Regions from separate parts of the Bacillus sp. GW821-FHT11D08 genome, predicted to be linked through region 2. Evidence: riboswitches for the same ligand, from Rfam matches in the RefSeq annotation. Region 2 holds a riboswitch; the other holds the start of a gene.
The links. A riboswitch is a leader RNA that binds a small molecule or an ion and turns the genes downstream of it on or off. The one in region 2 is predicted to bind S-adenosylmethionine.

Region 1: linked by a shared signal. The riboswitch ahead of mtnW (2,3-diketo-5-methylthiopentyl-1-phosphate enolase) and the one ahead of AC1RRX_RS12850 (2-hydroxyacid dehydrogenase) in region 2 are both predicted to bind S-adenosylmethionine.

What each region holds. Positions count from the first base shown of each region.
Region 1 is NZ_JBXARS010000002.1:396,371-403,627, forward strand. It holds gene AC1RRX_RS05740 (carbon-nitrogen family hydrolase) at 1-408, opposite strand, end outside; gene AC1RRX_RS05745 (pyridoxal phosphate-dependent aminotransferase) at 500-1,696, shown strand; SAM riboswitch class I at 1,733-1,832, shown strand; gene mtnW (2,3-diketo-5-methylthiopentyl-1-phosphate enolase) at 1,914-3,128, shown strand; gene mtnX (2-hydroxy-3-keto-5-methylthiopentenyl-1-phosphate phosphatase) at 3,125-3,829, shown strand; gene AC1RRX_RS05760 (methylthioribulose 1-phosphate dehydratase) at 3,787-4,416, shown strand; gene AC1RRX_RS05765 (1,2-dihydroxy-3-keto-5-methylthiopentene dioxygenase) at 4,432-4,968, shown strand; gene spo0E (aspartyl-phosphate phosphatase Spo0E) at 5,249-5,509, shown strand; gene kinD (sporulation kinase KinD) at 5,719-7,236, opposite strand.
Region 2 is NZ_JBXARS010000005.1:298,369-305,625, reverse strand. It holds gene AC1RRX_RS12860 (RbtT/DalT/CsbX family MFS transporter) at 1-599, opposite strand, end outside; gene AC1RRX_RS12855 (FGGY-family carbohydrate kinase) at 647-2,113, opposite strand; gene AC1RRX_RS12850 (2-hydroxyacid dehydrogenase) at 2,106-3,122, opposite strand; SAM riboswitch class I at 3,244-3,336, opposite strand; gene AC1RRX_RS12845 (molybdopterin oxidoreductase family protein) at 3,484-5,547, shown strand; partial or broken gene AC1RRX_RS12840 (hypothetical protein) at 5,629-5,881, shown strand; gene AC1RRX_RS12835 (hypothetical protein) at 5,925-6,149, opposite strand; gene AC1RRX_RS12830 (MarR family winged helix-turn-helix transcriptional regulator) at 6,347-6,925, shown strand; gene AC1RRX_RS12825 (hypothetical protein) at 6,918-7,199, shown strand; gene AC1RRX_RS12820 (SMI1/KNR4 family protein) at 7,239-7,257, opposite strand, start outside.

The DNA.
Region 1 (7,257 bases), on a different contig from region 2:
GTCAAGCTCAAAGGAACCGTCGCTGTTTCCTGCTGACAAGTAAAGGTGTTCATCCATCAGCTGAAACAGATGGGCTTTCTGATACCGCTTCACGATCTGTCCGCTGTTATCGGCGATGTACATGGTGTTATAGACATTTTCGCCTTCTTTGACCGCAAAAGATCCGGCAACGAGGTGTACGTTGTATGTTTTTGCCGTTTCTTTAAGCCATTGTTCCGAAACTTTGCCGTTTTCATCCGCCAGCTGGTCTAGCCGTGTGAGATCATAGCCGGTCGTCCACAACTCAGGAAGCACGATTACATCCGCATGGCGGCTTTCTTGCTCAATCAAAGATTCTGCTTTTTTAAAGTTTTCTGAAGGATTTCCGTATGAAATATCAAATTGCAAACAGGAAACGGTCCATTTCATTTTTTAACACCTCAAGTTTCTCTTTACTTTTTTTATTTAACCATATATGATGATGGACTATCATTTCAAGACATTTTTAGAAGGTGAAAATATGAACTTTGAAATCTCAGATGTACTCAAACAGCTGCCGGAACAATTTTTCGCATCATTGGTGCAAAAAGTGAATCAAAAGCTGAAAGAAGGCAGAGACGTCATCAATTTAGGGCAGGGAAACCCTGATCAGCCGACGCCTCAGCATATCGTTGAAGAAATGAAGCGCGCCGTCGAAAGGCCGGAAAATCATAAATACTCATCATTCCGGGGCGCTTACAGCTTCAAAGAAGCAGCCGCTGCATTTTATGAAAGGGAGTACGGGGTCACGCTTGATCCGGAAACGGAAGTCGCCGTGCTGTTCGGAGGCAAGGCGGGACTTGTTGAGCTTCCGCAATGTCTTTTAAACCCGGGAGATACCATTCTGGTGCCTGATCCCGGATATCCTGATTACTGGTCAGGCGTCGCCCTTGCAAAAGCGAGAATGGAAATGATGCCGCTGACGGAAGAAAGAGGGTTTCTCCCTGATTACAGCGTAATTCCTGAAAAGGTGCGGAGCGAGGCGAAGCTGCTGTATCTCAATTATCCGAATAATCCGACCGGCGCTGTGGCGACAGAGGCGTTTTTCGAGGAGACGGTCGGTTTTGCGGAGCAAAACGGCATTTGTGTCGTTCATGATTTCGCGTACGGAGCCGTCGGCTTTGACGGGCATAAACCGCTGAGCTTTTTGCAGACCGAAGGCGCAAAAGAGACGGGAATCGAAATCTATACCTTGTCCAAAACGTATAATATGGCGGGCTGGCGGGTCGGATTTGCCGTCGGAAACGCTTCTGTCATCGAAGCGATCAACCTTTATCAGGATCATATGTTTGTCAGCCTGTTTCCCGCGGCGCAGCAGGCGGCGGCAGCCGCACTTTTAGCGGATCAGGCATGCGTCGCGGCGCAAAATGACAGATATGAATCAAGACGCAATGCATGGATTAAAGCCTGCCGCAATATCGGCTGGGATGTGACGGCTCCGGCGGGCTCCTTTTTTGCATGGCTCCCTGTGCCTGACGGTTATACGTCACAGTCGTTTTCAGATCTGCTGCTCGAGAAAGCGGATGTCGCGGTCGCTGCCGGAAACGGGTTCGGAAAATGGGGGGAAGGCTATATAAGAGTCGGTCTTCTGACAAGTGAAGAAAGACTTAAAGAAGCTGCGGAACGGATCGGGAAACTGAATCTTTTCACCCGAAAAAGCATTGACATATCAGAATAACAATGCGATAATTCAAAATACTTTATAAAATCATTATTCTTATCAAGAGCAGGCAGAGGGACGAGCCCGATGAAGCCCGGCAACCGACTGATAAAGCACGGTGCTAATTCTTGCAGCAGGAGCTGAGAGATAAGATTCGGACATAACACGAAGCCTCTTTCTGCTCAAACGGAAGAGGTTTTTTTATGTTTTGCGAAAGAAAGAGAGGCGTTCACGCATGAGCGAAGTATTGGCAACATATCTTCTGACAGACACAACGGACAGTGAAAAGCGGGCGGAACAGATTGCGGCGGGGCTGACGGTAGGCTCCTGGACTGACCTGCCCCTGGTGAAGCAGGAACAGCTCAGAAAACATAAAGGGCGGGTCGTAAAAGTTGAGGAGAAAGAAGGAACCTCAGAAAACGAAACACAATCCGTCATCACCATCGCCTATCCCGAGGCGAATTTTTCAAGAGATATTCCGGCCGTCCTGACGACGGTATTCGGAAAGCTGTCACTGGACGGAAAAATAAAATTGACTGATCTTGAATTTTCCGAAGGGTTTAAACGCTCCCTTCCCGGGCCGAAATTCGGTATATACGGCATCCGCAAACTGCTGGGCGAATTTGAAAGACCGCTTCTGATGAGCATATTTAAAGGCGTGATCGGACGGGATCTCGCCGACATTAAAGAACAGCTCAGACAGCAGGCGCTCGGCGGCGTGGATCTTATTAAAGATGACGAAATTTTCTTTGAAAATGAACTGGCTCCGTTTGAAACCCGCATTATCGAAGGAAAACAAGTCCTGAAGGAAACCCGGGAGGAAACGGGGCATAAAACGCTGTATGCCGTAAACCTTACGGGAAGGACCGCTGAATTGCGGGATAAAGCGAGGCGCGCGGCAGAACTCGGGGCGGACGCGCTTTTATTGAATGTGTTTGCTTACGGTTTAGATGTGATGCAGAGCCTTGCTGAGGACAGGGAAATCCCGCTTCCGATCATGGCGCATCCGGCAGTCAGCGGCGCGTTCACATCATCTCCCGTTTACGGCTTGTCGCATGCGCTTTTGCTCGGCAAGCTGAACCGCTATTGCGGCGCTGATTTCAGTTTATTTCCGTCACCTTACGGATCCGTTGCTCTTCCGAAGGAGTCCGCGCTTGCAATCCATGATGAATGTGTAAAAGACGATGTCTTTCATCCGTCGTTTGCCGTCCCGTCAGCAGGCATTCACCCCGGTATGGTGCCATTATTGATGCGCGATTTCGGCATCGATCACATCATCAATGCCGGCGGAGGCATTCACGGCCATCCGAAAGGAGCCGAGGGCGGGGGAAAAGCGTTCCGCGCCATCATTGATGCGGTGCTTGAAGCGCAGCCGATTGAAGAAAAAGCCGCGTCGTGCAAAGATCTTCAGCTCGCATTAGACAAATGGGGAAGGGTGGAAGCCGTATGACCCGCACACCGCTGATTATTTGTGATTTCGACGGAACGGTCACCATGAACGACAACATTGTCAGCATGATGAAAGAATTCGCGCCTCCTGAGTGGCTTGAATTAAAAGACGGTGTTCTGTCTAAAAGCATATCAATCCAAGAAGGAGTCGGCCGGATGTTCGGACTGCTGCCGAGCAGCTTAAAAGAAGAACTGACCGGCTTTATTCTGAAGGATGCGAAAATACGGGACGGCTTTTTGGATTTTGTCTCGTTTGTCCGGTCAAACGGCCTCCCGTTTTATATCGTAAGCGGGGGAATGGACTTTTTTGTGCATCCGCTTTTGGAAGGGATCGTAGAAAAGGAGCGGATTTTCTGCAATCATGCATCCTTTGACAATGAGCATATTCATATAGACTGGCCGCACGCCTGTGACGGAGACTGTACCAATCAATGCGGCTGCTGCAAACCGTCAGTCATCCGTAAGCTATCCGATCAGCAGAAATTTCTCATTATGATCGGTGATTCGGTCACGGATGTCGAGGCTGCAAAGTTGTCCGATATGTGCTTTGCGAGAGATTATCTTTTGACTGAATGCAAAGAACTCGGCCTCCGGCATCTGCCTTTTCAAGATTTTCATGAGGTGAAAACAGGCATTGAAAACATCGGGGAGGTGCAGGCATGGCTGCAAAAGAAGAACGCTGGCGCGAACTTGCCGAGGTAAAACGCGAGCTGGCTGAAAGAGACTGGTTCCCGGCAACGAGCGGGAATCTTTCCATCAAAGTATCCGACGGGCCGCTGACTTTTCTCGTTACGGCGAGCGGAAAAGACAAACGAAAAGAAACAGACGAAGATTTTCTCTTAATCGATGAGTACGGGAAGCCCGCTGAGACCGGCCATTCTTTAAAACCTTCAGCGGAAACGCTTCTCCATACTTACTTATACCAAAAGACAGACGCCGGCTGCTGTCTGCATGTCCATACCGTCAATAATAATGTCATCTCAGAGCTTTACGGGGATGAAAAACAAATCACTTTTCAGGGGCAGGAGATGATTAAGGCGCTCGGATTATGGGAGGAAAACGCGTCCGTGACCGTTCCGATCATTGACAATCCGGCGCACATCCCGGCATTGGCCGAAAACTTCGCGCACCATGCGGCCGCCGGCTCAGGCGCGGTGTTAATCCGCAATCACGGCATTACGGCATGGGGGCGGACCGCATTTGAAGCGAAAAGGGTGCTGGAAGCCTATGAATTTTTATTCAGCTGTCACCTCAAGCTTCTGTCACTTCGGCCGCAGCTGGTAAAATAAAAGGAGGAATAGAAAATGGCGACCATCAGAATTCATGACGAAAAAAATACGCTCATTGAACATCAGGAAGAAGTAGCGCGCTTCTTAGACGAACAAGAGGTGATCTATGAGCAGTGGAACATTGAAAAACTTCCGTCTGAGCTTTCGGAAAAATACGATCTAACCGAAGATGAAAAAGAACGGATTCTCGCGGCGTTTGACACGGAGATTCAGGACATTTCAGCCCGGCGCGGATATCAGTCTCAGGATGTCATTTCTTTATCAGACACCACGCCGAATCTTGATGAATTATTAAAAAATTTCCAAAGAGAACATCACCACACGGATGATGAAGTCCGCTTTATCGTCAGCGGACACGGCATCTTCGTCATTCAAGGCAAAGACGGCACATTTTTCGACGTCCGTTTAAATCCGGGAGATTTGATTTCAGTTCCGGAGAACATCCGCCACTACTTTACGCTTCAGGAAGACCGCCGGGTCGTCGCAATCCGAATCTTCGTGACGACTGAGGGCTGGGTGCCGATTTACGAAAATGAAAGTGTGCAAAACTGATAGACGCCCGAACCTCTCATGCACCCACCGGCATGAGAGGTTTTTTATTGTAATATAAAGTCAGCTTTGGCTGTTTTTTAATTCTTGAATATGCCGCATTCTGTTTATATCATTACCCGAATGGGTATTATTCTCTTATTCATGCTAAAGATTCCAATATGAAATGAAAAAATAAGTTATTTAGTAAAAAAATGTTTACAAATAAAGTATAATCTGTAATAATGCTCAATAACCCAATCAAACTTGTTTCCTATTCTTTTAGCGGTGAGGGGTGAAGTGAATGGGCAGTTATTCTGAACAAGAAAAATTGCTTCTATCTATTGATAAAAAAAGAAAAATGATGATAGATGCGGCTAACAGGCAAGGGTTTACAGGATATGACACGATCAGGCACAGCCAGGAACTGGACTGTCTGATGAACGCGTATCAGCAGCTGGTAAACCGTGATCGTACACATCACCAAGGAATACAGGGCCTTGTGAAGAAAATAGGCTTGTTCTCCCGCGGTGACGTCATGCCTGCATATGAAGCAAACAAATGATGGATGATAAAACAGATAACGAAGACTGAATGCGCTTCCTGATCAAGCGCCGCATCCGAAAGATGACCGCGTACAGTCAGCACATTTTTCCGCTGGCACGGCTCACGAAGCGCCTCGTACTATCTGCCGGCTATGATGCCGTTCCTCTGGTATATCCTCTTACAAATACTCTTCTTTAAATAAAAAACACCCCGATCAGGGTGTTTTTTTCATCGAGAAGCGGCAGGGAGGGTAATGGTGACCTCTGTGCCCTTATCGACTTCGCTTTGAATGTCAATCGAACCGCCGTACATCAGCATGATTCGTTTACATACGACAAGGCCGAGGCCGGTGCCTTTTTCCTTTGACGTTACAAACGGAAGAAAAATGTGCTCAAGCATATCTTCAGAAATGCCCATTCCGTTGTCAGCCACCTTAATGACTGCTTTATGATCGCGGGCTTCTAAATAGATGGACAGCCGGCCGCCTTCCTGCATGGATTCCAGCGCGTTTTTCGCGACATTTAAAATCACCTGTTTAATATGGTCTTTCGTGCAGTTGACCTTGAGCGGCCGATTGACGAGAATCTCCACATTCACTTCCACATTGTATAGATTCCCTTCAGAATAAATAATCGGCATAATCTCATCAAGAATATCCTGCAGCGAGTTCACTTCCAACCGTTCAGCAGTGGGTTTTCCAAGCACTAAAAACTCACTGACAATCTGATTGATCCGTTTAATCTCCTGCTCAATAATTGAGAAATACAGCTGATCTTCCTCCGATTTGTATTTTTTCTGCAAAAGCTGAATAAAGCCGCTGATCCCTGTAAGCGGGTTGCGGATTTCATGGGCGGTGCTGGCGGCAAGCGTTCCGATCAGCTCCAATTTCTGCGCTTCATTTTGAGCGCGCTCCAGCTGGGTCTTGCGCTTAAGCAAATAATATTGAACGAGGATGAACAGAATATTCAGCAGCACGGCAATACTGGACATCGGCAGCAGCACGCTTTTGGTCAGCTCATTCAGCTCAACCGGTTTCGGATAAACATTGATATTCCAATTAATATCATCCAGATAGCCGCTGACCGGTTTCACACCTTCTGATTGATCAGCCCGTCCGCTGGCAAATATCACTTTATTCTGATTGGTTGCCTTGACATAAACGTCAGGGCTCAGCATATTGATCATATTTCTCAAATAATCGACTTGTATGGCGGCTACTAAATAATCCGTGACTTCCCGTTTTGCGTCTAACACCGGCACGCAGATCGTGAAGATGCGCTGGCCTGTAATTCTGCTGGAGTAGTCATTTGTGATGACCGTTTTTTTCGTCTTTTTCGCCTTCGTAAAATACGGTCTGTCTGCCAAATTCACCTTTGATTTCAGATCAGTCGTGCTTGCGATGACATCACCTTTGGAATTCAGCATATACAGTCCGCTGAATCTGGGTTCATCTTCAAAAGCCTGATCGAGAATGTCAATGATCTTTTCTTCATTGACAGGCTTATCGACAGCGATCGCAAGTGTTGTCATCCGGGCTTTTGTTTCACCGATTAAATAATTGAGCTTATTGCGGTGAAGGTTGAGCATCATACTGGCTTCCTGTATGTGTTTATCGGCTATTTTCTGCTTTTCTTTTTCATAAATGAAAAAGCTGATAATAAGTGCCGGGATGATCACCAATATGAGATAAAGCTTGATCTTTCCCCGGGCACCTTTAAATGTATTCACTCTGCATCGCTCCAACATTACACTTGAATAGAGGTATTA
Region 2 (7,257 bases):
TTATCTGCCTTTTTCTTTTCAAAGCGGTCCCTATTTAAAATCAAAGCAAAAAACGCGCCGAGGCAGACCCAAAAAATTGAACTCCACAGTGTATTCAAATAGCCGAAGGATTTGATGGCCCAGCTTGAATACCAAGCACCGAATACAAACATCCCGCAGCAATATGCAATCCAGAACCAGCCGACCGCCGTACTGAGCCTGTTTTTCGGCGACCGGTAAATCACCCATGTCAAAAAAGAATAGGCAAACAGCGGATAACCCAGCCCTTTAATAAAATACGTGACATACATCACCGGCAAATTAAGATTTTCAAATCCGTATGCGATAAATGCGGCTGTTCCGATAACGTAAAACAACAGCCCCATAAACATCGTCCGCTTTGCGCCGAAGGCTTCGAGGCAGACCCCTGAAAACCAAGACGCCACAGCGAGAGAAATACCGTAAACTGTAAACAAGGATGCTGATTGCTGTACCGTCAAGCCGTTTTCAACTAAAAACGGGCTGAGCCATCCTTGTTCAAGGCCGTCCCCCATCATAAACAGCACGACTCCCAAAAATCCCCATGCGAGCTGTTTTGGAATTCCTATTTTATTAAGCATTTTTGTTCCTCCTCAGCAATCTTTCATGTTGTCATCTCATCCCCAAGTCAGGCTTTCACCGCCGGCTGAAAATGAGTAAATAATTTTTGCGTATGTTTCCATTCTTCATATAGGAAGAGATCCGTCTGATCCGCTTCCGGCTCAATTACCTTTGTGCGGCTCGAAAGCTCTGCTTTCACACCGAGAGCTTCGTTGCAAATCATCGCCGCTCCCATTGCGGATGCCTGGCTGAACCCCTCTCTCTTATAGATTTTCTTTTGGAGAAGGTTAGCAAGAAACTGCGTCAAAGCATCACTTTGGAAACCGCCGCCGCACACCTTCACATCATCTTGTGAAAAGGAAGCCACCTCTGTTAACGCCTCATAGTTCCATTTGATTGAAAAAGCGATTTCCAGCAGTGCGGCTTTGACAAAATGGGCTCTGCTTAAGTTTTGGGACAGCGGAGCGTCAAAAATAAATCCGCCTTTTGCCAGTGCGTTTTTCTCAGGCGATAAATAGGAGCCTAACGCAGAAATACAAGCATGATCATGTTTCGGCAGACTTGCGATTTCCCGTTCCATAACGCCGTAGGATTCATTCGGATAAAAAATGGATTTTAATTTTTGATAATTGAGTCCTGTTACACCCGGATTCGTTTCAAGAAGCCATTGACCTTCTTCTGTATGGCAATTCAGCCATGCATTCTCTAAACTTTCGGTTCCGGTCTCCGCTGTTATCTTTGTAATCGGCGTCGTCGTGCCGGATACGATGACGATATCTCCCGGCTTTGCATCTGCACTTTTGATGGCAAGCTGTGTGTCTCCCCCGCCTGCAATCACAGGCACTCTTTCAGAAAGGCCGAGAACCGCCGCTTTCTTAAACGTTAACATTCCGACAACCGTCCCAGATCGGACGAGTGAAGGAAGAATGGCAGAAGGCACACCGAAGATGTTGCATAATTTCTCTGACCACGCCTTTTTCCTTACGTCAAACAGCAGTGTTTCAGCAGCCTGTGACGGTTCATAGCTTAAAATACCGCTCAGCTCAAATGTCACCCAGTCACTGATGCTTGTGATGTACTTCACTTCTTTCCATAAAGACGGCTGTCTAGCTTTTAATCCGACAAGTTTCATGGCGGAAAATAAAGCGCTCGGAAGACGTCCGGTTTGCTGATGCACTTCTTCTATTGCCTCAATCCCGTCTTCCCATTCACGCCCTCTGTTATCAATGTTGGGCAGACCGAGAAATGCCTTTTTACCTTTATTGATCAGAACAATTCCCTGCCTCTGGCTTGTGGAGGTGATTCCGATTAATGTAATATGTGGGCTTTTGGCAATAACCTTCCTTGCCATAGCGCTGATTTGCGTCCATAATCTTTCCGGTGAGAAATATCGTCCGTCCGGATAAAGCGGATCCGTCACATATTCAATGTCTTCCCTTTCAAGCGCGGTCACTTCGCCGCCGGCAGTCACGACCGCGACTCGCGCATTCCCCGTCCCGATGTCAAATACAAGGTAGCCTTTTTGTTCAGCCATTACAGCCTCCTCCTTCCGTTTCAAGTTCTCTTTTGTTATAAAGTTCACGTATTGAGCAGGTTTGATCTTGTTTCCATTTGAAAAGCGCTTCATTTAAAATCTTCACATGATGATCTTCCACTTCAAATGTTGCGCCCGCTAAATGGGGAGTCGCTAATACATTAGGCAAAGAGATCAATTCATAATCAGAAGATTCTGGCGGTTCGTGATAAAACACGTCAAGGATCGCTCCCTTAATCCGCCGTTCTTTCAGCACCCGCAGCAGCTCTTCCCTGTCTGTAACCACCGCTCTTGACGTATTGACAAAAACAGCTTCCTGTTTCATCAATTGAAAGTGCCGGGCGCCGATAAGGCCGATGGTTTCTTCTGTACGCGGCAAGTGAACGGAAACAATATCACTTTCAGAAAATACCCGTTCAATCGTCGTTTTTTCATACTCCCGGTTTTCATGACGGACAAATGGATCATAGTAAAGCACCTTGCAGTCAAAAGCGGCCAATAGCCGGGCGATTCTCTGTCCGACGGCTCCGAAACCGATAAGGCCGACTGTTTTCCCCGTCAGCTCATTTCCTCTGAATTTGACGTAAGCCTGCAAATAATCACCATTCCACTTCCCGTCTTTCAGCCACTGATGGGAAGAATACGTATGACGCAAAAATGAAATCACATTTCCGATAAACATTTCAGCAACAGCCTGGGCATTGCGGGCCGGTGTAAAGAAAACGGGGATTTTTCTTTTAGTCGCCGCCGCAATATTCACGTTAGACGGCATTCCTCTGCAGACACCGATAAAAGCGGAATCAGGCAATATGTCAATAACACGCTCAGACACCTCATCAAGTTCAGTGATAAGCCCCGACGCGTTTGTCTCTTGAATCATTCGGATCAATTCATCTTCCCGATAGGCCCGGCCGTGCTTCTTCCACGGCCGGTGCACAGTCCGGCCGAACAGCTCAGTCAGCTCCTTCAGCCCCTCGTCGTGATATGGTGCGGTAATTAAAACCGTCATGGTGCAAAACATCCTTTTCACATAAATTTTTTCATAAAAAAATCTCTTTCCCCAAAGAAGGAAAGAGATTCATATACCGTCTTTATGCGCTTGAAGCGCACAAATATGTATAGATCATTCTTTCCTATCTTTCAAGCATACGCTTGCTGGAATTGGCACAATAAATGTTGCCGAGGTTTCGTAGGGCCAGTCCCTCCACCTCTCTGGATAGAAAATAAAATGATGAAATTGTCAGGCTGTTTAAAAGAATAAACTCATCATAGAAAAGTCTTTCCGTGATGTCAACACTTTTTTTCTGAATTGACGTTCGATTTTGAAATGTTATAATGCTTACAATATAAACAAAGAGGAGAAATGGGCTATGAATTCTGCTGCAAAACAGCCGAACGGGGTCTTTAAGTCGGTATGCTCACTAGACTGTCCCGATCAATGCGGCTTGCTTGTGACAAAAAAAGACGGAAAAATCGTTAACATTCAGGGAGACCCCGATCACCCGGTCACATCAGGGAATATTTGCAACAAAGTCAGACACATGGCTGAGCGTATTTATGATGAGAAACGCATAACCGTTCCGTTAAAACGGATCGGTAAAAAAGGTGAAGCCGCGTTTACGCCTATTTCCTGGGAGGAAGCGATCAATACGATCAGTGCGCGCTGGAAAGAGCTTATTGCCGAAGAAGGAGCGGAAAGCATTCTTCCGTACAGCTTTTACGGCAATATGGGAAAACTGGCGGCAGAGGGAATGGACCGCCGTTTTTTCCATCGTCTCGGAGCGAGTCATCTCGAACGGACGATCTGCAGCAAAGCCGGATCTGAAGGCTATAACTATACAATGGGTGAAGGAGCGGGTACTGATCCGGAAGAGACCATACATGCAAAGCTCTTTATTTTTTGGGGAATCAATGCCGTCAGCACGAATATGCACCAAGTCATGATTGCCCAAAAAGCCCGGAAAAAAGGGGCTAAAATTGTCGTTATCGATGTACATAAGAACCAAACCGGCCGGCTTGCCGATTGGTTTATTCCCATTCGCCCCGGCACAGATGCCGCACTCGCCCTCGGTATCATGCATGTCTTATTCGACGAAAACCTTCACGATGAAGCATTTCTCACAGAATACACCGAAGGCAGTGACGAATTAAAAGCGCATGTTAAACACTATGATCCGGAAACGGTTTCTGCTATTACAGGCGTTAAAGCCGACGATATCAGACGCCTTGCGAGAATGTACGGGGAAACCTCCCCTTCCCTTATCAGGATCGGAAACGGCATTCAGCACCATGACAATGGCGGAATGATCGTCCGCACCGTTGCCTGCCTTCCGGCTGTTACAGGACAGTGGCTCAACACCGGAGGAGGCGCAATCAAGCACAACAGCGCGGTATTAAACTATAACAGACAAGCGCTCCAGCGGCCTGATCTGCTTTACGGCAGGAAGCCACGATCATTTAATATGAACAGGCTCGGAAGCGTTCTTTTAGAAACAAAACCGCCCGTGCGCTCCCTGTTTATTTACGGTACGAATCCCGCAGTGGTTGCGCCGGAAGCGAATAAAGTCAGAAAAGGCCTGCTGCGGGAGGATTTATTTACAGTCGTTCACGATCTGTTTTTAACGGAAACCGCCAAATACGCGGATATCGTGCTCCCTGCTGCATCCGCTTTGGAAAACACGGATTTTTACACGTCTTACTGGCATCATTTTATTCAGCTGCAAAAACTGGTGATCGAACCCTACGGGGACAGCAAATCGAATACGGAAGTGTTCCGTTTGCTTGCCGGAGCAATGGGATTTACCGAGCAGGAGCTTCAGGATTCCGATGAAGAATTGATCAGACAGGCGCTGGACTTTCCCGACAATCCGTATATCGAGGATATTGATTACGAATCGCTCTCACGCCATTCCTTCATGAGAGCCAAACGGAAAAAACCGCTTTTTCCGGGTAAGCTCAAAACACCGAGCGGAAAAATTGAATTATATTCTGAAAAGATGAAACAGGACGGTTATCCGGCGCTGCCGACGCACATCCCTCTTGAGAGCGATGGCGATTTTCCGCTTTTATTTGTCCCGGGACCGAATCATAATTTTTTAAATTCGACATTTTCGAATAATGAAAAACACGTAAAACTGGAAAAAGCGCCAAAGCTTTTTATTCATACAGAAGATGCTGTACGCCGGAACATAGAAGACGGGGAAACCGTTAGAGTTTGGAATCACCGCGGAGAGTGTGAATTGACAGTTTCGGTCGGCGAACAGGTGCTTCCCGGCGTTGCAGTCAGCCAAGGTCTTTGGGCCGATATGGATGATAAAAAACAGCTCGTCAATTCGCTCACGCCCGATCGGCTGGCGGATATGGGCGGAGGCGCTGTTTTCTTCTCCGGAAAGGTGCAGGTGGAAAAGCTCAGCAATCAAAACCGTCCGCAATAAACGCCGGGCGGTTTTGATGAAGGCTGAATCCTTTCGGCCGGCTTCACCGTATAAAAAGTGATAACGTTTATTGGAGGTTTGCTGTATGGATATCATACCGGCATCGGAATCACTTTAGCCGGATATTTCATCGGAGACGGATTGAAAAACTTTAAATCACCTGATCCTCATGAAGACACTGACCACATTCTCATTAATGGGAGTAACCAAGGAAGAAGCGAAACAAATCGTGCCCGACACCTCTGACATTCCGCATATCACGAGAAACGGAAAGCGGTATGTACAGAAAACTGCATTAAGAGAATGGCTGACTTCCATGCTGGAAAAAGAATAACAGCTGCCATGAAAAGCGGGAAGAGTTTGTCTCTTCCCGTTTATTAAGATTCGCCGCCCTGCCTCTCTTCAACCCCAAACATACGACAGATATCATTCTTACGTAACGAAACATCCCCTTCTTTAGATTTCAAATAAAACCCTTTCTTATATAACCGTATGACTTCCTCATATGTAAGCTCATGACGAAGGAGCGCCATTAAACGCCCGTCTTTTTCATCTTGTTTATTGAACCATTCATACTGTTCTGACCAGTTCACTTTCTGCATGTCAAACACCTTCTCACTTTGTATTAATGCCTTTTCGCATTCTTTTACTTATTACCCCTTCTGTAAACACTCCGACTGCCTGTGACATTTTTGAAAACAGCCGTAACCCCTCCAATTAGTCACCATGTTGACTTGTTCCCCATTTCGTTGTATATTATAATTGTCAACATGGTGACAATTAAGATAGGAGATACCTTATGGATATTAATTTATTAATGAAGGAACTGCATGTTATGCAACAAAGTTACGCATCATTATTTTCGGTTGTCAATAAAGTGCAGGCTCGGGGGGACGAATACTTAGAAATGTTGACTTCCCGACAGCACATGACTCTTATTGCTATTGCCCATTTACCGACGGAAGATACCACACTTATGAATATCGCTAAAAAGCTGGGCACAACAAAACAAACCGCTAACAAATTAATTTCAAGCCTCGCGAAAAAAGGATATGTTCACACTGTGCCAAGCAAACTGGATAAACGTGCAATCAATATTGAGATTACCGCTGAAGGAAAAAAAGCGTTAATTTCCTGTTCAGAAAAATCCACCTATTTTTTAGCGGATATGTTTCATGACTTCACTACTGATGAAATTGAAACATTCTGGAGGCTATTGCAAAAACTTTATCGTTTTGATGGTGAAGAACAGGATGGTTTTGAAGAAAAAGCACATTTGAAAGTTGAAGATCAGGCACAATTCATCTCAGATGACTATGAAGAAAAAATCATGGCTGAATTTTCAAAACGGCGATATGGGAGTGCAGACGATGAATAATATGCTTTATCGAAAAGTAAAAGAAACAGAGGATAAGATGAAGGAAAAATGCTATGAGCTGAAAGATAAAATTGATCAATTTATTTCTCATGCCAAATATAAAATTCATTGCAAACATAAACTGGACCGAGCCGGCAATTATATATCAATTGCCATTGGACTCTTTATCCTAACTGCCTCATGGCTGACCGCAACACAATGGCTGCTTTGGATAGGCGCGGCGAGTATTTTGAGTAATGCCTGTTTGCTCATTATAAAGCCTGTTAAAAATTGAAAATCTGAAAAAGGCTCTCTAATAGAGAGCTTTCTTTTATTAATCGTCCCAGTCTTCA